One region of the Peribacillus phoenicis genome, then DNA from elsewhere that is predicted to be linked to it. Evidence: riboswitches for the same ligand, from Rfam matches in the RefSeq annotation. Region 1 holds a riboswitch; each other region holds the start of a gene.
What was found. Region 1 has a riboswitch for cobalamin ahead of ABC374_RS19105 (FecCD family ABC transporter permease). Riboswitches for the same ligand answer to the same signal wherever they lie in the genome.
Positions count from the first base shown of each region.

Region 2: another riboswitch for cobalamin. It lies ahead of ABC374_RS24965 (ABC transporter substrate-binding protein); the one in region 1 lies ahead of ABC374_RS19105 (FecCD family ABC transporter permease).
Region 3: another riboswitch for cobalamin. It lies ahead of ABC374_RS03900 (ribonucleoside-diphosphate reductase subunit alpha); the one in region 1 lies ahead of ABC374_RS19105 (FecCD family ABC transporter permease).
Region 4: another riboswitch for cobalamin. It lies ahead of metE (5-methyltetrahydropteroyltriglutamate--homocysteine S-methyltransferase); the one in region 1 lies ahead of ABC374_RS19105 (FecCD family ABC transporter permease).

Region 1 covers NZ_JBDFMF010000001.1:3,892,866-3,900,361, forward strand. The annotation lists gene ABC374_RS19095 (ABC transporter substrate-binding protein) at 1-759, opposite strand, end outside; gene ABC374_RS19100 (heme ABC transporter ATP-binding protein) at 789-1,556, opposite strand; gene ABC374_RS19105 (FecCD family ABC transporter permease) at 1,553-2,626, opposite strand; cobalamin riboswitch at 2,819-3,005, opposite strand; gene ABC374_RS19110 (GNAT family N-acetyltransferase) at 3,112-3,621, opposite strand; gene ABC374_RS19115 (sigma-70 family RNA polymerase sigma factor) at 3,912-4,478, shown strand; gene ABC374_RS19120 (DUF4179 domain-containing protein) at 4,475-5,614, shown strand; gene ABC374_RS19125 (L-cystine transporter) at 5,848-7,236, shown strand; gene ABC374_RS19130 (hypothetical protein) at 7,376-7,496, opposite strand, start outside.
Region 2 covers NZ_JBDFMF010000001.1:5,028,570-5,036,065, reverse strand. The annotation lists partial or broken gene ABC374_RS24985 (DNA topoisomerase III) at 33-395, shown strand; gene ABC374_RS24980 (hypothetical protein) at 450-614, opposite strand; tRNA gene ABC374_RS24975 (tRNA-Arg) at 1,128-1,201, opposite strand; gene ABC374_RS24970 (polysaccharide deacetylase family protein) at 1,377-2,255, shown strand; cobalamin riboswitch at 2,342-2,516, shown strand; gene ABC374_RS24965 (ABC transporter substrate-binding protein) at 2,682-3,647, shown strand; gene ABC374_RS24960 (FecCD family ABC transporter permease) at 3,610-4,665, shown strand; gene ABC374_RS24955 (heme ABC transporter ATP-binding protein) at 4,672-6,144, shown strand; gene cbiB (adenosylcobinamide-phosphate synthase CbiB) at 6,141-7,106, shown strand; gene cobD (threonine-phosphate decarboxylase CobD) at 7,081-7,496, shown strand, end outside.
Region 3 covers NZ_JBDFMF010000001.1:774,592-782,087, reverse strand. The annotation lists gene ABC374_RS03915 (SulP family inorganic anion transporter) at 1-1,137, shown strand, start outside; gene ABC374_RS03910 (hypothetical protein) at 1,223-1,369, shown strand; gene ABC374_RS03905 (manganese-dependent inorganic pyrophosphatase) at 1,469-2,398, opposite strand; cobalamin riboswitch at 2,692-2,872, shown strand; gene ABC374_RS03900 (ribonucleoside-diphosphate reductase subunit alpha) at 3,011-5,308, shown strand; gene ABC374_RS03895 (ribonucleotide-diphosphate reductase subunit beta) at 5,354-6,406, shown strand; gene ABC374_RS03890 (flavodoxin domain-containing protein) at 6,378-6,815, shown strand; gene ABC374_RS03885 (hypothetical protein) at 6,937-7,104, shown strand; gene ABC374_RS03880 (cold-shock protein) at 7,146-7,343, opposite strand.
Region 4 covers NZ_JBDFMF010000001.1:4,313,733-4,321,228, forward strand. The annotation lists gene ABC374_RS21210 (nucleotidyltransferase-like protein) at 1-682, opposite strand, end outside; gene ABC374_RS21215 (YgzB family protein) at 858-1,211, shown strand; gene perR (peroxide-responsive transcriptional repressor PerR) at 1,306-1,749, opposite strand; gene ABC374_RS21225 (D-2-hydroxyacid dehydrogenase) at 1,906-2,850, opposite strand; gene ABC374_RS21230 (aminopeptidase) at 2,999-4,108, opposite strand; gene bcp (thioredoxin-dependent thiol peroxidase) at 4,120-4,590, opposite strand; gene ABC374_RS21240 (potassium channel family protein) at 4,653-5,072, opposite strand; cobalamin riboswitch at 5,312-5,504, shown strand; gene metE (5-methyltetrahydropteroyltriglutamate--homocysteine S-methyltransferase) at 5,651-7,496, shown strand, end outside.

The sequences.
Region 1 (7,496 bases):
ACTGACCTCAGGCCATCCCCCTTCCGTATCGCCAAAAATGTTCTGGCCGCCAGCCATGGAAATGATCCCTGTCATGTAATTATTTTTCGCTGCCGTTCTCGGGACTTCTTCACCGCTGTCATATACGAAAACATTTTTGGGCTTGCCTGCACTTTCGATTTTTGCTGTAGTTTCTTTTATATCCTGTTGCATCTCTCCGATGACTTCCGCTGCTTTTTTTTCTACATGAAAGATGCGGCCAATATTCTCAATATCTTTATACACATCTTCCATAGTCGGTGTTGACGTATTGGAAGACTCTTGGATATATGTATTGATTCCGGCTTCTTTCAGCTCTTGGACGGTTCCTAATGTTTGTTCCGTAAAGGCGCTTTTCCAGCCAGCATATGCAAAATCCGGCTCTGCTTCAAAGAAAACTTCTTTTGAAGGGTATTCCTTGGAAAGCACTGCCACCGTTTCATAGGCATCATTATACTTTGGCAAAATTTCGTCATCCAAATAAGCCGTACCTGCCATTGAATCCTGCAACCCCAATGCAAGCATGATTTCCGTCGCATGCTGATTTAGCGAAACCGCACGCTTTGGGGCCTCTGCATAGGTGAATTCATGATCCAGATTCGTGATGACCACTGTTTCTTTTCCACTTTTTTCACTCTGTTTGCCTCCGTCCTTTGAAGCTTCCTCGGAGTTATTGCAAGCGCCCAATATCATCATTGCCAAAAAACTGATGCTTAACAAAATCTTTCGGTAACCAGTCATATATTTTCCCCTCATATCTATTGTTTTTTTTATATATGTGCTAAAAAGGTGATATGCGTCTTTTGCGTGATGGGGTGTATGCCGATTTCCGTTTCCACCCCGAACACCTTCCTTATCATTTTTGTCGTCAATACAGCTTCTGGTGTTCCGGATGTGATCACTTTGCCATTTTGGATGACATATATATGATCACAATACATGGCTGCCAAATTTATATCATGCAGGGCCGTCAAGACGGTAACGTCCAGCTTTTTAACAAGGTCCAGCAATTGGAGCTGATGCCGGATGTCTAAATGATTCGTTGGTTCATCCAGGATGATGATGTTCGCTTCCTGGGCTAGGGCGCGTGCTATGAGGACACGTTGTTTCTCACCACCCGACAAGCTCATGAAACTCCTGTCTTCAAATCCACTCATTTCGACGCGAGCTAATGCATGATTGACGATTCGTCTATCTTTCTCCGAATCTCCCTGAAATAATCGCTTATGAGGATGCCTTCCCATCCAAACCATCTCTTGTACACTAAAGTCAAAGGTCAGCGATGTTTCCTGACTGACAACCGCCATTTCCCGGGCTGTTTGTTTCTGTGAAAGCCGGTAAAGGTCACGGCCGTCGAGGTGAACAGATCCCGTATGCGGCTCCAAAATCCGGGAAGCATTTTTTAATAGTGTTGATTTCCCGCTCCCATTCGGGCCGATCAGCCCAACGAACTGCCCAGTTTTTATATGAAGGGTTATATCCTCAATGATAGGAGTGTCCAGAATTGAATAGGATACTTCTTCAATAGCTAATCTCACTTGCCCCCACCTCCAAATGAATATGAACTTCGCCGCAAAAGCCAAATGAAGAATGGCCCTCCGCAAAGTGCGGTGACAACGCCAATCGGAAGTTCTTGAGGTGCCAGGACCAGCCGGGCACATACATCTGACCAAATGACGAGGATCATGCCAATCAATATGCTGCATGAAAGAACACGTTTATGGTCTGTCCCGGCCAATAGCCGGGCTAAATGCGGTACTACCAGACCGATGAACCCAATCGAACCGCTTACAGCCACAACTGTCCCCGTAACAAGGGACGTAATGATGATCAGAACTTTACGGAAGGCTTCCATATTGACTCCGAGCGTCGCGGCGACTTCTTCGCCCATCAATAAGATATTAAGGGAGCGGGATTGTACGATAAGGAACAATGAAACCACAAGCACCACAACCGCTGGAATCGGTATGTATTCCCATTTTGCACCCGCTAAGCTACCCATCATCCAAAACATCGCTTCACGGATGCCGGAATCTTTTGGTGCAAGAGTGACAATGAAATTAGTGACGGCAGACATGATCATCGATATGGCTACACCCGCCAATAACAGCCTTGTCGTTTGAATTCTCCCTCCCACTTGAGCCAATAAATAAACGGAAAGCATCGCAGCCATGGCCCCCAGGAATGCACCGAATGATAACGCATATTGTCCGAATATAGGCAGCGCCCCAAAAAGAATGACAAGGGTTGCCGCAACAGAAGAACCAGATGAAATGCCCAGGATATACGGATCTGCAAGTGAATTGCGCACCAAGGCCTGGATGACGACACCCACTACGGATAATCCCGCACCTACCACCGCACCGAGCAATACACGGGGCAGACGGATATCCCAAATGATCCGCTCTTGTGCGATACTCCAATTCACCTCCAGAGAATCACCGATAAAAGGAAGATGCCCTAAGGCGATCTTCCAAACCGTTATTGCTGACATCTTAACTGGCCCAAGGGTAACAGCGAATGTAATCGATAATAAAAGAATGCACAGCAAGAAAAATATCAGGAAACGAAACCTGCGCTTGGCATTTCTCTCAAAATGGTCAAGCATATCCTCATTCTCTTTCAATGAGCTTCTAACCAATGACTCTTCCAATGATGATATCCTCCTTCAAAAAAACACACAAAAAAACCCCAATCCTTTTAACAAAGAATGGAGTTACGAGTATAGGCCAAAAAATACGGAAGGACCTAAGTCCGCCTTTTCTTAATCTCGAACACCTCTCCTCTCAGCGAAGGAAAAATTGGTGATGCTCACTGGGTAGGTCTCCTGGCTTCCAAATCAACATTTCCTTTCGTCTTCCCTGACTGAGTCAAGTGACATCCTGAAAGAAAACTCCTTGGTTACAGTGGCGCGACCACTCGGGATTTGCACCCGATTCCCTGTTACCCTTTGTTCACACAAAGGCACCCAGCGGCAAATATATGAACTTCGCAAAATTTTCCAAACATTAAATACAACGTTAGTATAGTATACTCCCCATCTTTTCACAATTAAAAAAATGGGAATGCGGCTATTAATAGAGGAATATGGATTTATAGATTCTTTCTATAATGGTAGAAAGTTAGCTTTTGACCAGTATCCGCACTAATTTCCTCATTAATCGAAATCCGTTCAAAACCGTTTTTCACTAAAACCTTTTGGGAAGCGATATTGTCGCTTGTCGTTTTGGCATGTATTTGAGTCACATTTAATTCCGGCGCCAGATTGACCAAAAGCTTTAAAGCTTCGTTCGCAATCCCTTTTTGCGTAAACGCTTCACCGATTCTATAACCGACATGAGCCGTCCCCTTAATAGGGTCGATATCCACAAGATTAATCCTGCCGACGATTATGCCTGAACCATCCTTAATCAAATAAAAAGAGGAGATAGCATCTTCTTGCTCTTTTAATAATTCCTTATGCCTGATTCCAAACGTTCCAGAGCTATAATAATCATCTCCCCGGCTTGGAACTGTTTGCTCGAAAAACCTTCTATTATTGCATTCAAATGCAAATAACGCTTGTGCATCCCGTTCATTAAGCCTTTCAATGTATATATCCATCATTCTTTCATCCTTTCAAAAAAACGCTAAGCATATGCGGCCTGATATATCATTCAAGAAAACCAAGGGCTTATCCTCCCTGATAAATATATATTGAAAACCGTTTATATGGATAACACTGTCGCATACTGACAAAATTTGATACCCTCTATACCATATCATTCCAAATTTTAATGGAACCACCGTATCTACTAATTTCTATAAAAACCCCAAAAAAGTTGAGAATAAATATTTTTATATACGTTGTATAAAGTGTAAAAGCTTTTACAAAAAACAAGGGGAATCATGTCATGAAGTCTACGAATAAAAATTTTATCGAGCGGTTGCAACGCCATGAAGAAGACGCATTGGAATTTATAGTGGATACCTATTTGCCACTAATCAAGGGGGTAACATATAAGGTTCTCTCTCCTCTTAGGAACGACGGTGTCATGGAAGAATGCATCAATGATATTTTTCTTTCAATCTGGAACAATTCAATAAAGTTCCATGGGGATACAACTGATTTCAGAAAATGGATTTGTGCGATCGCTAAGTTTAAAGCGATTGATTATTACCGAAAAGCCATGAAGAAAATGGAGCTTACATCAGGTTACACAGAAGTAGATCCAGAAAAATCTGCAGAAGACGAACTGATTATACTGGAAGACAGAAAAGAACTGCTTCAGTTAATTGACCTTTTAGAACCTGTAGATCGGGATATTTTTATCATGAAGTACTTTCTTGGTTTAAAAAATGAGGATATCTCGATAAAACTCGGGTTGACCAAAGCATCAATAGATAATCGAATTTATAGGGGAAAAAAGAAGCTAAGTCAAAAAGCTACGAATCTTAAGTTAGGAGGCAGTGTCGTATGAAGGATATTTATGAATTATTAAATGATATAGACATAGACGAAACTGAATTTAAGGAAATAGAAGTCAGCGAACTAGAAAAAGCTAAAGTCAAAAGAACCCTAAAAAAATCAATAAGCAAGAAGAAAAAAATGAAACGCTGGCAAAAGAATGTTCTGGCTGCTTCTATTATATTCGGGTTATCCACCGCAACGATTGGACTCTCGTTTACCGCTTCTGCTAAAAGCATTCCTTTGATAGGAGATATTTTCAGCTATTTTAGTAATGAAAACTCAGGTCTCTCCGATGATATCAAGAATAATGGAAAGGGTCTTTATAGTGATTATAAGGCCTACTCTAACGAAATTGGCCTTACTGAAGAAAGCAATGGCCTTACTTTCACGATAAATGACGCCATTTATGACGGAAAAACGGTAACCATCACTTATACTATAGAAAGCGAAGAAGATTTGGGTGACGGATCATTCTTTATTCCCAGCCCGAATATAAAAGAAATGAAAGCCCAAGGAGGATCGGATGGAATTTCAAAAGTAGCTGATAAAAAATATGTAGGCTTATTAACGGTTAGTAACTTAGAAGATCTTAAAGTAGATAAGGTAAATGTAGACTGGGATATAAACAGCATTAGTATTACCGACACGGATAAAGAGATAAAAGGAAATTGGGACTTTGCCTTCTCTCTAAAGGCAACTGAAAGCAACGAGAAGGTCATCAATAAAAGTGTGAATCAACACGGTGTAAAAGTATCCGTCGAAAAACTATCGATCTCGCCAATGTCCTTTGTGGTTGATTATCATCAAGAAGTGTCCGACTCAGTCAAAAACAAATGTGATGAAGCCTATGTGGAGTTGTCCATTAGAGATGACTTAGGAAATGTGTATGCTGGTCAAGGTAACGGAGGAAGCGGTATCGATTCTTATAATTTGAACTTCAGCAAAACATTTCAAAAAATCGATCCAAACGCTACGAAACTGATTGCGACACCACATGTAACATTACGTAATTTCACTTCAGAGAACCACGGAGAAGCAACCATAACGGAAGATGGTGAAGAAAAGGTGTCATCCTTCCCAACCAAACCAAGTAGTGCTCCAAAAGAGTTGGTATTGGATGATATCGTGATTGATTTGAAGAAATAACAATTTTACCTACAAGAGGTATACTGAACCCTAGATCCCAGAGTGGAGAAAGGTTCATGTATATCTCTTTTTTGTGACTTCTTATTCAGTCCATGAATATGGATACATACATGAATTACTTGAAAAGTCAAAAATAAATTATTTTCTTCTGGTAAAAAATCAACGGATGATGTATCATAGTCTTCAGATATTCATTATTCTCATTTGGTTAATCGGAATTAGGAGGAATATATATGATTGGTTATGTGTTTTTAAATCTTGCCATAATGCTCGTTCTTTTAGGCGTTTTATTTTACATGAATAAGAAGCATATTTCCTTTACAAAAAGGGTCTTTACTGGACTTGGTTTAGGGATTGTATTCGGACTTCTTTTGCAGTATTTCTATGAACCTCAGTCAGAAGCGATCGTTAAATCGGTCGATTGGTTTAACATTGTAGGTTCCGGCTATGTCAAGTTCCTGCAAATGATCGTCATGCCGCTTGTCTTCATTTCAATCTTATCCGCATTCACAAGATTGAAACTGACTAGCAATATTGGAAAGATCAGTGTCCTGATCATCGGAATCCTGCTTGGAACGACTGCGATTGCAGCAGCTGTCGGGATCACCTCGGCAACTGTATTCAATTTGGAAGCCGTACAAATTGAGCAAGGGGAAGCGGAGTTAAGCCGCGGGGATCAAATATCGGAAACATACGGTACGATTCAGGATAAAACGATGCCGCAGCAAATCCTTGAGTTGATTCCGTCCAATCCGTTCCTTGATTTAACGGGTGCACGTCCGACATCAACCATTTCCGTTGTAATTTTTGCTGCATTTCTTGGGATTGCCTATTTAGGGGTCAAAAGGAAACAGCCTGAACATGCTGAATTTTTTGCTAAAATAGTAGATACATTGCACAGCATTATCATGCGCGTAGTAACATTGATCCTGCGTTTAACACCTTATGGGATCTTGGCGATCATGACGAAGACTGTAGCTACGAGTGATTTGGATGCCATCCTGAAATTGGGGAAATTCGTAGGTGCCTCTTATGTCGCCCTGATTGTCATGTTCCTCATCCATTTGCTATTGCTGATGCTTGCAGGATTGAATCCAATCGTATATTTGAGAAAAGCTTTCCCGGTATTATCGTTTGCCTTCACTTCAAGAACAAGTGCAGGAGCTCTGCCATTGAACATCCAAACACAGAAACAACTAGGCGTGTCCGAAGGAATTGCCAACTTTGCCGGATCCTTCGGCTTGTCGATCGGTCAAAACGGATGTGCCGGAATCTATCCGGCCATGTTAGCGGTCATGATCGCTCCAACGGTTGGGATCAACCCGCTAGATCCTTCCTTTATCGCCATGTTGATTGCCATCGTGGCCATTAGCTCTTTCGGGGTTGCAGGTGTAGGCGGAGGAGCAACATTCGCTGCCATCCTCGTATTATCTGCAATGAACTTGCCAATCGCCTTGGCCGGACTGTTGATTTCCGTCGAGCCATTGATCGATATGGGAAGAACGGCTGTGAATGTCAGCGGAAGCATGACTTCCGGTATTCTGACTAGTAAAATAACGGGCGACCTTGATAAAGAACAGTTCAGCGAAGAATCATCTTTGAAAATTGAAGCTGAAATGTAAAAGAAAAAAGCATCGGACTTCCTGTCATGGGAGGTTCGATGCTTTTTTACATGGGCTGTACATTCAATTCAGCCAAAATCCTTGGTGCAAAAAGTAATAAGGGAATGTTGATTGAAACCCAGTTAAGATAAAATTCATTTTAAATAAGTACATGCCAGATATTTTCTTGTTTCTTATATCTTCCCTTTATTTCTCCAACGCCATCAATGGTTAGCGAATCATTGGTTTCAGAGGGTTCATTCTCTATTATCAGATGTAAT
Region 2 (7,496 bases), 1.1 Mb from region 1:
TTAAAGTAGGAGATATTCCATATTCGTCCCCGTCAGGAACGAAATGTCCTGATTGCGGCAAGCTGATGCTAGAAGTGAATAGTAAAAAGGGAAAAATGCTCGTCTGTCAAGATCGTGATTGCGGCCACAAAAAAAGTGTTTCACGTGTAACAAATGCCAGATGCCCGCAATGTCATAAAAAGATGGAAATGCGCGGTCAAGGAGAAGCACAGACATTCACCTGTAAATGCGGTTTTCACGAAAAACTATCTTCTTACAATAAACGAAGAGGGCAAAATAAAAATCAAAAAGTATCCAAAAATGAAGTATCCAATTATATGAAAAAGCAAAATAAAGAAGAGCCGATTAATACTGCATTGGCAGATGCCTTGGCGAAACTGAAATTCGATAAATAAAAGAAAAAGGATGGAGCAATCGCTCCATCCTTTTTCGGTATATTCCTGCTTCGACTAAATTTCATTCAGTACGGTGCCATGTAATTCATATTCAAGTGTTTTGTCAGTGTGTGTGTGTTTATCCGAATCTACTCGTATGAGCGTACTGAATGGCTTCTGATCACCCGGACTGAAAATTGCTTCATCATTCTCTGGATTCCATAGGCTGTAAATACTCATGATCGTATCTTCCTCCTTTGGATGAGAAGACTAGTAATTCCCATGTTTGATTATCATCCAACTCTTCAATTGACTCTAACGCTGATCACCGGGACTAAAAACCGCTGCGTCATTCTCTTTGTTCCATTGGCTTCTGATTGTACTCATCATGCACTATCATCTCCTTTGGTGAGAATGTCTTACAGTATTTGTATACCCGGATTGGACAGGTTAAAACATATATTTCAAAAAAAGACATGATTATATCCAGAAATCCATTATTTTTTTCAGGTATATATTGACGTAATAAATACAACGCTTTTTACTATCAAACAGTTTGTATTCTTGTTCGCCAATATTTCCAACCTTTATGCATAGTTTGCAATCAGATTTTTTATATCTATATGGCTTGATGAAATAATTTAGCTTTGAGATCTGCGTTTTCTCCATCAAAAAATCAATTGTTCTTAACCAACAGAAAAAACCCCCTGTTACTCCGCGGAAGGACCGCTTGTAACAGGGGTTTATAATTAGCGTCCCAGATAGGAATCGAACCTACGACCTACAGCTTAGGAGGCTGTCGCTCTATCCTGCTGAGCTACTGGGACATATAAAAAAGTCGACGACTTATTTATTATATTTCTTATAGGCAAACTTTTCAAGCTAATAGCACATACTTATGAAAAAAAATCCTTACTCTTGTCTTTCCCTTTTTTTCATTTAATGGAATACTTTATTAATCGCTAGTTTTCTGGTACTATTTCACTATAAAAAATTAGGAGAATGATAGTGGGAAAATATAGAGTTTTATGGATGGCGGCATTGCTGGGGATTTTGATTTTACCTGGATGCTCACAAGGGATTTTAGAAGGTATAGGCACAAAGACTGCTGCACCGATTGCGGAAGATGAAATTGAAGTCGCCGAAGCGGCGGAGAATGCGGAAGGGCAGGAATTGGAGGGCAAAATCGATACGGAAGACTGGATAACGGTCGAGTCCGACGTCCAGCTTCCAATCTTGATGTATCACAGCATTTCTGAAGGTAATCGCCTTCGGGTTCCAAGGGAGGAATTCCGGTCTCAGATGGCTTGGCTTCGGGAGAATGGCTACTATACATTATCCCCTGAAGAAGCATTCCTCGTATTAACCGAGAATCGGATGCCAAGTGAGAAGTGCGTCTGGCTTACTTTTGATGATGGCTATACAGATAACTTCACGGAGGCTTTTCCGATAATAAAAGAAAATGATATGAAAGCAACTGTCTTCATGATCGGGAAGTCCATTGATAAAGGTCATCACCTGACTGAAAATCAAATGATGGAGATGAGCAGGAATGGGATTTCGATCGAAAGCCATACTATCAACCATTTGGAGCTGAACCGCATGACGGCAGAGCAGCAAGAAGCTGAAATGGTCCAGTCGAAGGAGCTATTCGACCGTATTCTCGACCAGGACACGACAGTGCTTTCCTATCCGGTTGGCCGGTATAACGAAGAGACTCTCAGGCTGTCAGAGGAAGCTGGATACAAGATGGCAGTCACTACCGAACCTGGGGGAGCTTCAAGGGAACAAGGGATGCATGCCCTGCATCGAGTTCGGATTTCACCCGGGTTATCAGTCGATGGGTTTGCGTCACTGATTGAAAATGCTTCAAATCATTGAAGGTGGCAGGGGCATTTCGAACCTGTTCAGAAAAATCATTTAATAATCGATTCTTACATGGTGTATAATGAAGGCAGTGAAAATTATATACATATGAACGATTTGGTGTCGTAATGACTTAAAAGGGAAGCTGGTGAAATGCCAGCGCGGTCCCGCCACTGTATATGGGAGCTGACGGCTGTGTACCACTGTATGAGATATGGGAAGGTGCCGTTGACGATGACCATGAGCCAGGAGACCTGCCAAAATTCGTACACCTGTAACCTACGCGGATGGGAAGGTGTGTGGCAGACCATAAGAAGTCCGTAATGATATTGTTGCCATACAAGCACCTTCCGTTTAACGGGAGGTGCTTTTTGTTTTGGGGGCATCTTCCAAGATTATGAGGTGGAAAGAAATTAAATAAAAAGATTGTGGGGAATGAAAATGAAGAAAATTTTTGGTCTGATACTGTTGATGTTGCTTGTTGCAGGCATGATGGTCGGCTGCAGTGACACTACTGATGAAGGAAAAGAAAAGCAGCAAACGAATCATGCTCAACACGAAGCTTTCCCGATTACGATTAAAGATGCAACTGGGGAAAAAGTAACGATAGAACAAAAACCGAAGAAAATCGTTTCGTTAATACCAAGTAATACGGAAGTGGTCTTTGCACTTGGTTTGGGTAAAAAGGTCATTGGTGTTTCCGATAATGATAATTACCCGGAAGAAACGAAGGAAATTGAGAAAGTTGGCGGAATGGAAATGAACACGGAGCTGATTGTCTCCATGAAGCCTGACCTTGTTCTTGCGCATGCATCAAGTGCCCATAATTCGAATGAGGGTTTACAACAGCTTAAGGATGCTGGAATAGATGTCCTCGTAGTCAATGATGCACAAAGCTTTGACCAAGTCTATGAGTCTATTGAAATGATTGGACAGGCAACGGGTGAACATGACAAGGCAAACGAAATCGTTGCGGATATGAAAACGAAGCTCAAGGATATCGAGGAAAAAGCCAAATCCGTAAAGGAAGAGGATAGGAAGACAGTTTTAGTGGAGGTTTCGCCTTCACCGGAAATATACACACCGGGAAAAAATACTTTCATGAATGAGATGCTTAATATTATTTCAGCGGATAATGCTGCTGCTGATTTGGACGGTTGGGCAAAAATTGATGAAGAGTCGATGATTGCTGCAAATCCTGATGTCATCATTACAACTTATGGTTATTATACGAAAGATTCAGTAAGTGAAGTGAAGGGCCGAAAAGGATGGCAAGACGTAAATGCTGTTAAGAATGGCAAAGTCTTTGATGTCCATTCTGACTTGGTGACCCGTTCCGGTCCACGCTTGATAGAGGGAGTAGAGGAACTTGCCAAATCAGTCTATCCGAACCAATTTAACAACTAAATGGACGTTTGCTTATTTGATTGCGTTGTTAATTTTGTTATTCGCAATGACGATAGGCATTTCCTTTGGTTCGGTGTCAGTACCGATTCCCGTACTTTTACAAATAATCGGCAAGGAGATCTTTCATTTGCCGATTTCTGCTGATCCGGATGTGATGCTGACGAATATCGTGATGAACATCCGCTTGCCGCGTGTGTTGCTTGCGGGTTTGGTCGGGGCATCGCTTGCGATTGCGGGTGCGGCATTTCAGGGGCTGCTCCGGAACCCGCTCGCTGATCCTTACACATTAGGTATTTCATCAGGAGCATCGGTCGGCGCCGTATTGACAATATTCTTGAATATATCACTGCCGTTCATCGGTTTATACACTCTTCCGGCACTGAGCATCTTATGCTCAGTGCTCACGATGCTCTGCGTATTGACTTTTGCAAAAAAAATGGATCGATCGATGAAAGTGGAAACGATCATTTTAACGGGAATCATTTTCAGCTCGTTTTTAAGTGCATTCATTTCATTGATGATTGCGCTGACGGGTGATGAATTAAGACAAATCATCGGCTGGTTGATGGGAAGCGTTTCAATGCGCGGATGGAATTATATTGCAATCATTTTGCCGTTTTTTATTCTTGGTTCGTTTATCTTGATCATGAATACAAGTGAATTGAATGCGATGACTTTTGGGGAAGACCGGGCAAAACACTTAGGTGTGAATGTTAAGCGGCGGAAAATGTGGATCTTGATAGCCGGTTCGACATTGACAGGGGCAGCGGTTGCCGTTTCAGGGGCGATTGGCTTTGTAGGATTGGTCATTCCTCATTTTGTCCGAAAGATATGGGGACCTGACCATAAACATTTGCTTCCGCTGTCATTGTTGATAGGAAGCGGATTTCTAATTTTGGCTGACTTTGTAGCACGGACGGTCATTGCCCCATCGGAACTGCCGATCGGGGTGATCACCTCACTTATCGGGGCACCTGCATTTGCGCTGATTTTATTAAAGAGACGGAGAGAAGGGTAAAAACGGATGCTTGAAGTTAAAGGGTTAACAGGTGGATATGACAACAAAGCTGTTTTGGACTCTGTCTCTTTTGATGTACATAAAGGAGAATTATTCGGGATTCTTGGTCCTAATGGCAGCGGAAAAACGACGCTCTTAGGAATGCTTAGCGGGGTGCTCGATTATAAGGGCGGAAGCGTACGGATAAGAGGTAGGGATTTGAAGGATTATTCGTCAAAACAACTTGCACAGGTCATTGCTGTGCTCCCTCAACATTCCTCATTAGCTTTCTCCTATACAGTAAAAGAGACGGTCTCACTTGGGCGATATGCCCATCAATCAGGTTGGTTCCATAGTTGGTCCGCAGAAGATGAAGCGATTGTCCAACGGGTTATGGAACAAACGGGCGTAGCCGATTTCCAGGATCTGCATTTTGAACGATTATCAGGAGGGGAGAGGCAGCGGGTCCTGCTGGCACAGGCACTTGCCCAAGAGCCTGAAATCCTTTTTTTGGATGAACCTACGAATCACTTGGATCTTTCCTATCAAAAAGACCTTCTTGATTTAATGAGGAAAATGGCAAAAGAGCAGAATTTGACCGTTATTTCAATTTTCCATGACCTGAATTTGGCTGGGTTATATTGTGATCGGCTGATGTTGCTTGAGAAGGGGAAAATTCAGGTTGTTGATGTGCCGAATGAAGTGCTCCAACAGGAACGGATTCAGGGTGTATATCATACGACGATCGAAAAACATCCACATCCCGCCCTTCCGAAACCGCAGATGTTCATCGTTCCGGAAAAGCATGGCCATGATACTATTACATGGGAAATTGATGAATCTTATCTGACAGTCGGACCTGAGATGATTCAATTGGATTCTCCGATCCCGCTTAGAACGATGTCTTCCGGAGTGACTGGTTCGGGGACGGGCTGGCATAAATATTTTGTGAATAGGCACGTACATCATGGCTATGACTGCGAGGATCATCATGTTGAAATGGCCGAGTATTTAAAAACTCATGGTTTTGAACCTCAGGAGACGGTAGGGATGATGACAGCTGTCTTTCTCGATACGGTTGCTTTCAAGCTTTTAAGAGCGGAAGATTTCTCTGTTTTCATTATCGTGACGGCTGGTGTAGGAAATGCCATCGACGCTTCTTTAGCTGACCGGCATTCTTGGAGTTCCGCTCCGGGAACGATAAATACATGGATATTCGTAAATGGACATTTGGCAGAAGAGGCTTTCATCCACAGCATAGTTACTGCGACCGAGGCAAAAGTAAAAGCGCTTCATGATTTGCATGTACTGGATAAGGTGACAAATACATGTGCAACAGGAACATCGACTGACAGCATTTTGATTGCGGCTGCTCAAAGAGGGGCAAAGCTTCAATATGCAGGCACCATCACTCCGTTAGGGAAGCTGATCAGTCGCGGTGTATATGATTGTACAGTGGAAGCATTAAAGAATAATCGGAAACGGATTGAGGATTTATGATCTATCATCATCTTTTTGCGGTTACGCTGGCATTTTTCCTTGATCTATTAATCGGTGATCCGCCAAATTGGCCGCATCCAGTCAAATGGATAGGAACGATGATAAGCAAGCTGGATCTGGCATTCAATAGAGGGGCATATAAGAAACGGAATGGACTCTTCATGTTGATCATCGTCTTATCGGCGGTGTTATTGATTACGGGTCTTACCGTCTATTTGGCTTATCTAATCCATCCGCTTGCAGGTATCCTTTGGGAAGCTGCTGTCATTTCTACTACGATAGCTCAGAAGGGCTTGAAGCAAGCTGGGATGGATGTTTGCCTTCCGCTTAATGAACGCGATTTTCCTGAAGCGAGGCTAAAGCTTTCCTATATCGTGGGCCGTGATACGGAGGATCTTGATGAATCCGAAATTGTCAGGGGCACCGTGGAAACTGTAGCGGAAAATACCAGTGATGGGATTACAGCCCCAATGTTTTGGGCAGCTATTGGCGGTGCGCAGCTCGCTATGGTGTACAGGGCGATTAATACATGCGATTCCATGGTAGGGTACAAAAATGATAAATATGGGCAATTCGGCTGGGCTTCAGCCAAGCTCGATGATATCGTGAACTGGATTCCCAGCCGCCTCACCGGTTACCTGATGTTACTGAGCTCAAAATCTCACTATCATGGATTTGGTGCTAGATGGAGGATATTGTTTAATGACGCAAAAAAACATCCAAGCCCGAATAGCGGGTGGTGTGAAGCAGGCGTTGCTGCGATTTTGGGAATACAGCTTGGAGGCCTTAATATGTACAACGGAATTGTTTCCGACCGTGCGAGGATGGGAGTTCCGCTTGTTCGATTGGAAGCAAAACATATACCAAAAACGATTACCATCATGCATCGGTCATCTTTTCTATTTCTGCTGATGCTATGGCTAGGGGGGCTTATTCTTGACATTACCTTCTCATGGCTCTAATCCTCATTATCTTTATGAAGCGCTGAAAATCGAGATGCCTGAAGGGGTTCTCGACTTCAGTGCTAACATCAACCCATTGGGTCCGCCTTTACGCATAAAGGAACAGTGGGCTGGATTTTTCGAAGGAATCCTTCAATACCCAGATCCGCATGCCATTGAACTGACAAAATCCATTGCAAAAAAAGAAGCTCTTCCTGAGCAATCCGTTTTGGTGGGGAACGGTGGTGCTGAAATAATCATGCTGGTAGCGAACGGATTAGCCAATCAAAGGGTGCTGATCATTCAGCCGGCATTTGCGGAATATGCTGAAGCTTGTTTGGCAGCAGGATGTAAGGTCGATTTTCACCAGCTTGATGCTCCTGAGTGGCAATTGGACTTGGAGCGATTGAT
Region 3 (7,496 bases), 3.1 Mb from region 1:
AAAATCGGGAAATTAATGAAGTTCATTCCGAAGCCGGTCATGACTGGTTTTGTGAATTCTTTAGCCATCTTGATTTTCACGGCACAGCTCACCCATTTCGTGGGCGAAACATGGATCATGTATGTCATGACAGCCGTTTCATTAGCTATCATTTATCTTTTTCCGAAGATCACGAAAGTCATACCTTCACCACTTGTCGCCATCATATTCATGACGATCGTTGCAGTTACCACGGGGGCTACGGTGCGGACGGTTGGGGATATGGGGCAATTGACCGAAGCGCTTCCGATGTTCATGCTTCCAGACACCCCTTTGACCTTCGAAACTTTGGCGATCATTTTCCCTTATTCCATTGCCCTTGCGTTTGTTGGGCTGCTTGAATCGTTATTGACAGCTCAAATTGTCGATGAGATGACTGACACGGACAGTAATAAAAATAAGGAAGCCAAAGGCCAGGGGATTTCGAATATCATCGCCGGATGTTTTGGTGGCATGGCAGGATGTGCGATGATCGGCCAATCCGGTATCAACATTAAATCGGGTGGAAGGGGCCGGCTCTCGACATTTGTAGCGGGCGCATTCCTTATGGTATTAATCGTGGTATTGAATGATGTACTTATTAAAATACCGATGGCTGCACTTGTCGCAGTCATGATCATGGTTTCAATCGGGACATTTGACTGGTCTTCCCTAAAGAGGCTCACTAAAGCTCCTAAGTCGGATGCAGCCGTAATGATCGTGACGGTCCTCATTGTCCTTTATACACATGACTTATCAAAAGGGGTATTTGCCGGAGTGCTTTTGAGCATGATTTTCTTCTCGGCTAAGATTTCTAAAGTGGCAGTAGAGAAAACGGAAGACATCCAGGCTAAGAAAATCACTTATCGTATCAGCGGACAAATATTTTTTGCTTCTGTCCAAGACTTTGTTTCGAAGTTCGACTTCAAGGAAAAAGCTGATGCAATCGTCATCGACTTCAACCATTCCAAAATTTGGGATGCTTCAGCAGTCGGTGCTGTTGATACGGTTATCCTTAAATATCAGCTTCTGGGAATTCCTGTCCAAGTCCAAGGGCTCGATGAAGAAAGTTCGTCATTGCTTGAAAAACTCGCCACCTCAGAAAGTAAAATATCTTGAAGAAGTAACATTCTGCTGAATAGAAACTTTTCAAACCGACAAAATAGATAACATGAATCATTTCCTTTTGAAAGGAGCGAAAAGCATGACACCCGAGCAGGATTATACAGCAGCAAATCTGTCACCGGATTTATTGAATGAACTGAAAAGCTTTGAAAGCAAACTTGGCGAGGAAGCCAATAAAGAATTGATTGTCATCGCCTATGAAAAAGAAAAGGAAGCCTTGAATTAAGAAAAAAGACTCAAACACCCTTAATGGATGGTTGAGTCTTTTTTTTGCATGTACAGAGAAAGGATGCCCAAATTTTTAATGATCATCCCTTTTCCTTTATTACTTGCTGAATACGTCCGTTAAGACCGGCACGATTTGTTTTTTACGCGATACAACGCCTTCTAAGACGGCGATGTTGTTGTTTAATGACACGTCGTATGCTTTTTCCACTGCATAAGCTGCTTTACCAAGAGCCAAGGCAACAGAATCATTAGTCAAGATATCCGTTACGACGAATAGGAATAAGTCCAATTCCTTCACAGCGATTACCGCTTCAATCGCCGCTTCCAATTCAGCTTGCTTAGCAAGGACTTCGTTCGGATCAACAGCATTTACCTGTGCTATCTCCACTTTAGCCATTCCCATGGAGAATTCCTTTGCATCAAGAGTGATAAGCTGAGCAATCGTTTTGTCGCTCAAGTCAGCTCCCGCCTTCAACATTTCCAAGCCATATGTTTCAGCGTCGACTCCCGCAATGGCAGCCAATTCCATAGCTGCTGCAACGTCTTGCTCCGTGCATGTAGGTGATTTGAACAATAAAGAATCGGAAATGATGGCAGACAGCATAAGACCTGCGATCGCTTTAGGAACTTCAATGCCGTTTTCTTTATAAATTTTATTTAAAATGGTTGCCGTACAGCCAACTGGTTCCGCACGGTAATATAAAGGATCGCTCGTTTCGAAGTTAGCGATACGGTGATGGTCGATAACTTCCAACACACGGACTTGGTCAATATCTTCAGCACTTTGCTGGCGTTCGTTATGATCGACCAAAATTACTCCATCAGCTTCCCCTGCAACTTTTTCCACAAGACGGGGAGCTTCGAATTTGAATTGGTCCAATGCATATTGAGTTTCACCATTCACTTCACCCAGACGAACTGGTTCAGCATTGATACCTAACTGCTTTTTCAGATCTGCATAAGCGATTGCTGAACAGATTGTGTCTGTATCCGGGTTTTTATGTCCAAAAACTAATACTTTTTCCAAGATTTTATCCCCTTTTTCATAAATATTTTTCCGCGAATCCCCTCACCGCAATAAGGGAGAGCCACCTTTACTAGACACTTTATTTTAACACAAAATCCAGTAAAATCAGCGCTTGAATTATCCATTCCCCAATAAAATCTTTCATTACTTCACCCTCTGCCATCACTTTGTCAATAGATAAGGGTTGGTTTTTTTCAAATATATTAGTTGAATTATCATCGTATATGGCTTACGATAATATAAGCAGAAATACTAGATATTGATTACATAAACAATACCAATAACTATATATAGAATTTTTTGTAATCCAAGGTGCCAGTGATGGCTGAAAAGGGAATCCGGTGTAAACCCGGAACTGTCCCCGCAACTGTAAATGTGACGAAATGAGAAACCCACTGTATAGCTCTCTATACGGGAAGGACTCAAAGTAGGATGATCATGAGTCAGGAGACCTGCCTTGAATTTTTCACGTTTCTTATTCTTCGGGGATTGAGATGATGAAACGATAGTATAACGGCTATTTTTTCATGGCTCTTTTATTCTATCGTTTGATCCGCTCAATTCTTTGGGCGGTTTTTTTATTTTAGCGGAAGTTAACAAGGAGGATTATTAATGACTCAAACATATAACTCTACCATAAGTGAAAATGACACAGAAACGAAATCCATCCAGCTTGAGATGTTATCGAAGGAATTCGAAGGCCGTCTCGATATGGAAAAGTTCAAAAAGCGTTTTACAAAATGGCTTGATCGCAAAAGTGACTCAACCGAAGAACAGGCATCAAAAAAACTGATTCAGCTCGCTCTTGAAGGTGTGGATATCGATGCTCCGGATTGGACATTCGTTGCTGCAGCAGAACTGTTGAATACAATGTATAGGGATGCACAAGCCAATCGAGGTTATGAAGGCAAGAGTTATGGCCCATTCTATGAGCTGATCACAGAACTCTCCCAGCTTTCGGAAGGTCAGCGTTATCCAATTTATAAACCAGAACTGCTATCTTCATATACAAAAGCGGAAATTGAGGAATTGGGTTCGGTGATCGACCCGGAAAAAGATAAATTATTCTCTTACATAGGCATCTACTTATTGAACGACCGCTATCTGGCCCGCCCAAAAAAGGACAAGGTCTACGAATTGCCACAAGAACGTTTCATGATCATTGCGATGGAAATCATGCGAATGGAAAAAACGGAGCACCGCCTGCAACTTATAAAAGAAGCATACTGGGCCATGTCCAACCTTTATATGACCGTTGCGACTCCTACACTCTCCAATGCAGGTAAAACACATGGACAGTTAAGCTCTTGCTTTATCGACGCAATTGAAGATTCGATTGATGGCATCTATCTATCAAACTACGATGCAGCAAAAGTATCTAAATTCGGCGGCGGTGTCGGCCTTTACGTTGGTAAGGTTCGCTCGCTTGGTTCTGATATCCGGGGTTTCTCTGGAAACAGTTCCGGCACGACGCCCTGGATTCGACTATTCAACCAGACAGCTGTAAGTGTCGATCAATTGGGTCAACGTAAAGGTGCCATCGCGATTTACTTGGATGCCTGGCATAAAGATATCATGAGCTTCCTCGATTTGAAGACACAAAACGGGGATGACAGATTAAAAGCCCATGATATTTTTACAGGCGTATGCATACCGGATTTATTCATGGAGGCTGTACGCGACAGAAAAGAATGGTATCTTTTTGATCCGCATACCGTTAAGCAAATCCTTGGATTTTCACTTGAAGATCTTTATGACGAGAAGAAAGGCGAAGGAAGCTTCAGGAATCATTATGCACTTGCTGTCGAGGCCGCAGAAAATGGCACGCTTCCAAACTATAGCTTTGAAAAAATCAATGCGATGGACATCATGAAAAGCATCATGATTTCTCAATTAGAAGAAGGCGTACCGTATATGTTCTACCGCGATGAAGTTAATCGGAAGAATCCCAATAAACATAAAGGTATGATTTATTGTTCTAACCTTTGTACGGAGATTGCCCAAAACCTAAGCCCTTCGACGATCACGGATGAATATGAAACAGAAGATGGAGATGTTGTTGTGGTTCGTAAAAGCGGCGATTTCGTTGTCTGCAACCTTTCATCCATTAACTTGCCACGAGCGGTGGGCAGCGATGTTTTGGAAAGATTGATTCCCATTCAGATCCGTATGCTGGACAATGTCATTGATGTGAATAATCTTCCTGTCAAACAAGCATCCATCTCGAACAAACGTTACCGGGCAATTGGTTTAGGAACGTTTGGATGGCATCATTTACTTGCCACACAGAATATTTATTGGGAATCCGATGAGGCTGTTCAATATGCCGATGCTTTATACGAAAAGATCGCTTACTTAACAATCAAGGCATCCAACGAATTGGCCAAGGAAAAAGGATCATACCCATATTTTGAAGGATCTGATTGGCATACAGGGGACTATTTCGAACTGCGTGACTATACAGATCAAAAATGGATGGATTTAAAAGCAGACGTGCAGGAACACGGGACCCGTAATGGATATTTAATGGCGATTGCCCCCAATTCATCGACAGCCAAAATCGGTAATTCCACGGATGGCATCGACCCTTTGTATGAAATTGAATTTTACGAAGAAAAGAAAAACTTCAAATTCAAGGTGACCGCACCAGGCTTGACGCCAAATACGTATGAATATTATAAAAAGACGCGATTCAATTTGGACCAACTGGAAAGCATCAGGCAAAATGCAGCCCGACAACGCCATATTGACCAAGCAATCAGCTTTAATCTGTATGTACACAATACAATCAAAGCGAAGGTCCTGTTGGATATCCATTTAACTGCATGGGAAAGCGGGTTGAAATCAACGTATTATGTTCGTTCGACTTCTTCCGAATATGACAATGCCTGCGAAAGCTGTTCAAGTTAATGACAATCATGACCCAGTAATCTATTCTTAAAGGAGTTTTCACGAATGACCAATCATATCAAAAAAATTCGGATGCTTGAACCGACGCATCCAACCAAGGCAACCGGTGTTTTCAAAGGAGAAGCTTCAGGCTTCCTCCTTTGGAACGATATTCAGTATGAAAAATTCTATGATACCTATACACAGCTCATCAATAACTTTTGGAAGCCTTCGAGCGTGAACATGATTCAAGATAAAAAGCAGTGGGGCGAATTGGACGAAGATATCCAGGATGCTTTTCTCGATATCCTTACGATGATTGCTGGAATGGACAGTCTTCAAACGCCCACATTAGTAGAAATCCTTCGGTACATCAAAGATCCGGCGGCAAAAGCTATCCTGGCCAACATGGCCCAGCAGGAATCGATCCATAATGAATCTTATTCCTATATCCTTGCTTCCTTGATTCCGGTAGGCAAGCAAAAACAGCTTTTCGACCGCATCAAAGAACATCCTGAAGTGATTAAGCGTAACCAACCGATCGTTGATGCTTATCAAACGTTCGTGGACGATCCCAGCCCACAGCATTTATTCGAGGCATTGATCCATTCAACGAACCTTGAAGGGATTTATTTCTATCTGGCTTTCGCCTTTTATTATAATTTAGGTCGCCAAAATCTAATGACCGGTTCCGCTACGATGATATCCTATATTCACCGCGATGAAATGGTCCATTTCGATTTCATTGGAATGCTCATTCAAATCTTGATGTATGAATATCCTGAGTTAAATAATGAAGAAAACACGAAGTTCATCTATACAACGATTGAAAAAGCAGTCGAACTCGAAAAGGAATGGTCTGAATATATGCTCGAAGATATCCAAACCAAAGCCGATCTTGATTTGGAAGAATTCAATGAGTACATCGAATATATCGCCAACAAACGGTTACGTATGCTAGGCCTTGAAAATTTGTATAAAGAGTATGGCGAGAACCCGATGCCATGGATCAAAACGTTCGATGATGAATCCATCGGACTTACCAAAACCGATTTCTTTGAACAGAAATCAAGGACATACAGTCAAGTAAATGCCAGCAATGGGTTCGATGAGCTGTAAAGTTGCCATTGTCTATCATTCTGCCGGCGGCAATACAAAAGCGCTTGCTGAAGCCCTCGCTTCCCTTATACCTGAAGCTGGACTATTTCGAATGAATGAATTCGATTTACGTACATTGCCGGATTACGATGCATTGATCGTCGGCACCTATACATGGGGCAATGGGGAGCTTCCCGCTAAAACAGCAGCCCTTTATAAAGAACTGGAACAATTGCCTATAGCTCATCTGAAAACGGGAGTCTTCGGCACTGGTGAAACCAACTATAATCATTTTTGTGGGGCGGTCGATCATTTCCGGGACATGTTATTTGCCAAGAGCCAGTTATTGGTGACATTGAAGATAGAACAGATGTATCAAGAATCAGACTTGCCCAGACTTCAAAAGTTCGCCTCGCGATTCCAGAACTGACTGAAAGGGGATATGCATGTTCGCATATCCCCTTTCAGTGTTTTTTTAAAAAACTTGGCTCCCTCCATCATAGCAGCCGTAAGCATGAAGTATAATGAAAGAAAAAAGGAGAAAATATCCAATGACTGAAAATATAACCCAGTTCCTTCCTATCCTTTTTATGCTAGTGCTTGTCGTATTCGTTATATTCATCGTGTTTTTCCTGTCAGGTCATTTTAATCGTTCTAAACGGATCGAAGAAAAATTGGACAAAGCATTAAAGGAAATCGCCGAAATAAAAGAAAAATAAAAAGACTCCAAAATCGGAGTCTTTTTTTTATATGCGTTCAATTATTTTTGAACGTTAGCTGCTTGTGGTCCACGAGCGCCTTGCTCGATTTCGAAAGAAACTTCTTGGCCTTCTTCAAGCGTTTTGAAGCCTTCTCCTTGGATAGCTGAGAAATGTACGAATACATCGTCTTGGCCTTCAACTTCGATGAAACCGAAACCTTTTTCTGCGTTAAACCATTTTACTTTACCTTGTACCATGATAGTTCCTCCTGTGTTTGGAAAAATCCATTTTATTACTATTTTTGGTTCTGGATAATGTTTCAAGAGGAATCCTATTACAGTAAATCCTTCTATCAAACTTTTCCGAACAAAAATAATTACTCATATTATATCATGGGAAATCCAAAAAAA
Region 4 (7,496 bases), 420 kb from region 1:
CGACCAAATGCTGTGAACCTGCATTCGTCCTCGAATAAATAAGAAATTCGCTCGCAAGGAAAAGAAGCTCCAATCTTTTTTCGAGAGTTTCCTCACTGCTGATCAATTCTTTATACAACTTATAGATCTCTGGTTCCATATGCTTCACTTGGTTCCAGACCGTAACCTCCGGATAAAAGCCTTGTTCTATTATTTCCAAACGGGCCAAGTGATGCAGGGAATGAACGATATGGTTGTATGCCTCCAGATAATGGCCTTTTTCAAAGAAGCTTTTCCCATCCATGTACCTGCGAATTAACTTCGCAAACTCCATCCCCATCTTTAACTTCCTTCCATAGAAGGGGAACTCCCGGATTTCTGTTTTCAAACGGTTCAAATATTCATTCCGGTCAAAAAGAACCTTCCCGTTATATATCCAGTCAACCACTTTGCGGTTCGTACCTAATAGAAGCCATTCTTTTAACTGGTCTTCCTTTACGATATGTAAGGCTGCCTTTTTATCCCGGTAAGTGTAATGTTTTAAAAACACGGCCTCTTCGGCTTCGTCTGCAATCACAAAAAGGATGTAGTCAAATGTATCGGTAATCGGGCTATTATCATCCCTTTTTTCTACTAACAAGATTCCAAGTGTAGATTTTAAACTTGCTCGCTCTTGATAAATCGGGCGAAGGATATCTTCCATCATAAATTCCTCCAAAACCTTTTTTTTTAGATTTTCGACAAAACTCTTCAAATTCCTGCTTATGTCCCTTACCCCAAACCATCTCAATTCAAAAGTAATATGTATCCTTTATTTCTTTTTTGTTCCATCCATTGTTTATGTTATAGTTAAAGTTATATTTTAGGAGGGACAATCCATGGCTAAATATTCTAGCAAAATCAATAAAATACGCACTTTTGCTTTGAGTTTGATTTTCATCGGCTTCATCGTAATGTACCTTGGGCTTTTCTTCAAAACGCATCCTGTTGTCATGACGATTTTCATGGGGCTGGGCCTTTTATTCATAATCGCAAGTACAGGGGTTTATTTTTGGATTGGAATGCTTTCCACAAAATCGATCCAGGTTGTCTGTCCTAACTGCAGCAAACCTACAAAAATACTAGGGCGTGTAGATATTTGCATGCATTGTGAAGAACCATTGACACTTGACAAAAAGTTGGAAGGCGAAGAATTCAACGAAAAATATAACCGGAAAAGCCTGCATGACTAAAGGAATTCGGCTAGCTGAATTCCAGAAGTCTTTAACAATTGTATCATTTCTTCATAACACGAAAAAAAGTTCCAACCAAGTGGAGGAACTTTTTTTAATGCGATTCTTTTTTCGCACATTCCGTACAGTCGCCGTAGATTTCCATCCGATGGTGACTAACATTGAAACCGGTGACTTGTGCTGCGAAATGCTCGACTTCATCCAATGCAGGATAATCGAAATCCACAATTTTCCCGCAAGTTTGGCAAATTACATGATAATGATTCGTCGTCACAAAATCAAACCTTGCTGAAGAATCACCATACGTAAGTTCTTTTACCAAACCTACCTCACGGAACACACGCAGGTTGTTATAAACCGTTGCCACACTCATATTCGGAAACTTGCCTTCCAGCGCTTTATATATATCATCAGCGGTAGGGTGGGACATGGAGCTTATCAAATACTCAAGTATCGCATGGCGTTGAGGAGTTATTCTTACACCGGTATCTTTTAAGGAATCCAACGCTTCTTTTAACTGAACTTCAGACACCGTCATCCACCTCTTTTTCTCATTAAGTATGCATTCTTAAATTATAATGTTTATAAATAGTGTACCTTTTATGCGTTGAATTTGTCAATAATTCAATGGCTTAACCATTCTTTTTAAGTTTATTCATGAACACATTGAATCTTTCCCATTTTTGCATTGAGTTTAGTATCCCCTGGATAAGTCGATTACGTTGGTGAAGTCTTTTCCAGCTTTCAGGTATTCACGCATATTTTTTTCGAATATGGCAAAGGTTCTTGGTAAATATTCTCCGCTTTTACTTGAAAGATGCGGAGTGACTGTAACATTCTCCATCCTCCAAAACGGATGCCCTTTTCCTAAAGGTTCCGGATCAAATACATCCAAGATGGCATGAGATAATTCCCCGGCATCCAGCGCTTCGATCAACATTTCATCATTAATCAGGTCGCCGCGGCCAATATTCACGAATACTGCAGTTTCTTTCATTGCTTCAAAGTGTTCTTTTTGCAGAAGGCCCTTCGTTTCATCCGTACTTGGCAGGACGGATACGATATAATCGGCTCCCGGTATGGCTTCCAATAAATTATCCAGGGCATAAAGGTGATCGATGGATTCCACTGGTTTCCCGCTCCGATTCACTCCTATCATCGTCATCCCAAAGGCTTTCCCAAGACGAGCCACTTCCCCTCCAATTGCACCCACACCAATAACGAGCATCGTCTTGCCATTCAATTCCCCTACTTCAATCTTTCTATCCCACAATTCTTCCTTTTCATTCTTCATAAGCAGTTTCAATTTCTTTTCATATTGCAAAAGCATCCCTATCGTATACTCTGCCATCGGGATTTTATGAATGCCTCTTGCGTTGGTCACCAGAATTCCCCGTTCCTCTATGGCTTTAAAAGGCATTAATTCCATCCCTGCACTCATGACCATGATCCATTTCAAGTTCGCAGCTTTTTCAATGATTTCTTCAGTTAAGTCTTCACCATATGTAATTAAGATTTCCGCTTCACGAAGCGGCCCACCCGTCCATCCTTTTTGATAAATGAAGCCCAAGTCAGGAAAAGCTTCCGTCATCTTCTTTTGGATGCCTTCATTCGGAATGACAGTTGAAAGTATTAACATGTTTATCTCTCCCTTTTAATTAACATAAAAAAACACGGGCTCTATGTGTCCCGCGCAACTTTCTCTGAGGAGGTATTCCCTTAATAAAGCATATTCAGGTGTCCCCTTTTTGAGTTGGACAAAAGCCTTAGCCTTATTAAAAAAGGCTTTATTTTAAGGAATTTGGGTTTAATGCATCTAATTCAGGCAAAATGAAAACGCCATCCCTTCTGATCAGGACGTCGTCAAAGAAGATGTCACCACCCCCATATTCGGGCCGCTGAATCAAAACCATATCCCAATGAATCGATGATCGGTTTCCATTATCCGCTTCTTGATAGGCAAGTCCAAGAGCCAAGTGCAGACTCCCGCTTATTTTCTCATCGAACAGGATATCATCCATAGGTTCCAATATGTATGGATTGATTCCAATTGCAAACTCCCCGATAAATCGGGACCCTTCATCAATATTCAGAATTCGGTTCATTTCAGAGTCACGATCGGAAGTAGCTTTAATGATTTTTCCCTTTTCCAAGTTTAATTCTATGTCACTAAAGGTGAATCCTTCATAGGTTGTTGGTGTGTTGAAGGATATCCTTCCATTGAGACTATCTTTTATGGGTGCCGTAAACACTTCCCCATCCGGTAAATTCTTTTTTCCGGCACATATGACGGCCGGCATACCTTTGATGGAGAAGGTCAAATCCGTTCCTGGCGAGACGATCCTGACATTGTCAGTTCGTTCCATCAATTGTTTTAACGGTTTCAAGGCCGTCTCCATTTTCCCGTAATCCATGTTGCATACATTCAAAAGAAAATCTTCGTACCTGTCGAAGGTCATGCCGGCTTTTTGCGCTAATGCGTTGGTGGGATAATTAAGCAAGACCCAACGTCGGTTGTTTACATAGAAAAGAGTGGGGGAATTCATAGCCTCCCCTTGAAGACGGTGCCTCTCGATGGGAACATCGGTCATTCCCACATCGTTTTCCTCCCCGGTGATGATGATGACCGCATCGATATCCTTATATTTCTTCAAGGCCCATTGCGAAGAGGTGTCAAGTTGTTCCTTTACATTCCCTTGTAACAGGTGGCGGCTTATTTCATCGTCTTCGAGTTCTACATATGGGTAAGCACCCACTCTATAAATTTCATCAATCAGCTCTTTCAATAATGGTTTCGTGTTGATATGACCCCGTATGAGGATTCTCTCTTTTGGCTGTAATTGTATCGAATGATGAATCAGCCTGGCTGCAAGCTTCGTTATTCGCTCATCCTTCATCTGCCTGTCCCTTATTTTTCGAGGTCACGAAGAGTTTCAAGAGCTTCTTCGACGTGGCCTTTGACTTTTACTTTACGCCATTCTTTGACTACCTTACCAGACTTATCAATCAGGAAAGTTGAACGTTCAATGCCCATATACTCCTTGCCGAAGTTCTTTTTCAATTGCCACACATCAAATGATTCAGCCGCTTCATGATTTTCATCAGCCAGCAGCAGAAAAGGCAATCCATGTTTTTCGATGAATTTTTCATGACGTGCAGCTGGGTCTGGGCTGATTCCAATGATGACAGCGTTCATTTCCTCAAATTGCTCATTATGGTCCCGGAAATCACAGGCCTCCGTCGTGCAGCCTGGCGTCATGTCTTTTGGATAAAAATATAAAACAATATATTTCCCCTTAAAATCCGATAGGGACACCATTTCACCATTGTTTGCAGGGAGCTTGAAATCAGGTGCTTTTTCTCCAATTTTAACTGTCATATTGAACCCTCCATTTCTTTCATTATGGTAAGAGTACCCAATAATCGAAAGAAACACAACTTTCATTTATCCTTCCTATCTTTGTGCTCCAAATCAATCACCGTCCGGATCACGAACGCTGCCGGCAGTGTATAACCGATGAAAGCCTGAATCGTAGCTATCATCCTCCCCATGCCAATCGGGGCTATATCTCCATACCCTACAGAAAACATCGTCATCGCACTAAAATAAAAAGAAGTCTTCAACTGTTCATAGAAAGTGCCATCCAATCGATTGCCCATATCAAGAATCACCGAATGATTCTGAAGTTCGTATAATAAATAAATCAGTGCAAATCCAACTAATATCGTCGCATATAAATTGCCTAGCCACAGCATATCCTCCAGAGAAAACTTCTTTCCTCCCGACTCAACAAGAAATAACGTACGAATGCTCATCACCATGCAAAAAATGATTCCTGCAATCAAGATGTAGAAAGTCATCCCCCACGCCCCATTTCAAAACGCCACTTCCTCTATACATACTCCCTGTCCAAACAATATATTCTTTTTTAGGAACAGACCCTTATCACCTACACACCTAATAGCCGCATACTTTTCCTGAATCTTTTTTTCATGTTGACCCTTTTGGTCGGATATGTTAAGATTGTCTAAATTTTTATAATAGTTTTTATTTTATAAATTTTTAGCCTGCAAACAGTTATCAAGGCAGGTTTTGTCAAATTTCATATGTGGAAATAGGTTCCTAATTTTAAATTAGGATTAAAAGGGAAGTCCGGTGTAATTCCGGCACGGTCCCGCCACTGTAATGGGAGTGTTAGCGCCATCCAATATGCCACTGATCCACAGATCGGGAAGGCCCGTCGCTAATGTTAATCCCTAAGTCAGGAGACCTGCCTATTTCGACAACACTGTTTTAACCTACGGGAGATAGGGAGGTGTTAGGGACCTTATAATTTTAAGGGGCATTTTGCATGCCTCTTTATTTTAAGCATTTCTAACCATCTCTTTTGACGGTTAGGAATGCTTTTTTTATTGCTCAATTAAATGAATATAGGAGGATGGGAATATTGAAAAGCAGTAGTTTGGGTTACCCTCGAATCGGGGAAAATCGTGAATGGAAACGTACATTGGAGTCTTACTGGTCCGGTAAAATCGATGAAGCAGAATTTACGGCACAGCTAAAAGCCATCCGTTTAGGCAACTTACAAAAACAGAAGAAGCGAGGCATTGATATCATTCCTGTCAACGACTTCACTTGCTATGATCAAATGCTCGATATGTCCGTCATGTTCGGTCTTGTTCCTGAACGTTATTCAGCCTATGAAAGCGGAAGCGTCCCCCTTTCCGTTTATTATTCAATGGCTCGCGGAAACAATGATGAAGTAGCTTCCGAAATGACGAAATGGTTCAATACGAACTATCACTATATTGTCCCTGAATTAAAGGTGCCACAGCTGACGTTAACAGAAAACAAACCACTTGCAGCATATCGGGAAGCCAAGGAAAACCTAGGGATTGAAACGAAGCCCGTATTGATCGGTCCTTATACTTTCATCTCCCTTTCCAAAGGCTTCAAAAAACAAGATATCCCTGGCATCATCCTGAGCCTGCTTCCCCTATACACGCAAATCCTGCGGGAGTTGGAGCAAGAAGGCGTGAAGTGGGTTCAAATGGACGAGCCTTCACTTGTTTCATCGATTTCCAAAGAAGATATGCAAACTGTTACTTACCTCTATGAAAAACTGAATGAAGCAGCACCAAACCTGAACATCATGCTACAAACATACTTTGATGCCGTGGAACATTACCAAGAAGTCATCGAATTACAAGTCCAAGGAATCGGTCTTGATTTTGTACATGACAAAGGGAGGAATCTAAGCAACCTGGAAGCATTCGGCTTCCCGAAGGACAAAGTGCTTGCTGCAGGTGTGATTGACGGAAAAAACATTTGGCTTTCTGATTTATCGAAAAAAATCCAATTGATCGAGACTCTTAAGACAATTGTAGCCGAAGACCAAATCTGGCTTCAGCCCTCTTGTTCCCTGCTTCATGTCCCGGTGACAGTTCGTAATGAAACCGCCCTTTCAAAAGAAGCGAAAGAGGCACTCGCTTTCGCTGATGAGAAACTTGAGGAAATCACACTCTTGGTCAAAGGGAATAATCAAGGCTTTGAAGCAATTGCCGAAAAAGTCGATGCCAATAAATTCACGCTTCAAACTTTAGCAAGTTCAAATGCCCGGAATCACGGAACTGTACAAGCCAATGTCGAAAAGGTTAAAACCAGGACCGCCGCCCGTCAGCTTCCATTTAAGGAACGTTACCAAAAACAACAGGAATTTTTCAAATTGCCTTTTCTCCCTTCGACTACGATCGGCAGCTTTCCGCAAACATTTGAAGTTAAACAAGCACGCGGGAAATTCAAAAGAGGAGAATGGACCGCTTCGCAATATGAAATATTCGTTAACGAAGAAATTGGCAGATGGATTGAAATCCAAGAAGAAATCGGTTTGGATGTCCTTGTTCACGGGGAATTCGAACGGACGGATATGGTTGAATACTTCGGCCATAAGTTAGGCGGATTCGTCTTTTTAGAAAAGGGTTGGGTACAATCCTATGGATCCCGCTGTGTGAAACCACCAGTCATCTACGGCGACATCCATTTCATCGAACCGATGACAGTCAGAGAAAGTGTATATGCACAATCACTGACGAAGAAGACGGTAAAGGGAATGCTTACAGGTCCTGTTACGATTTTGAACTGGTCATTTGTTCGTGATGATATTTCCAGGGAGAATGTTTGCTATCAGCTGGCGCTCGCTTTGGAAAAAGAAGTCATTGCATTGGAATCCGCTGGAATCAAAATGATTCAGGTTGATGAGCCTGCACTTAGAGAAGGTCTGCCAT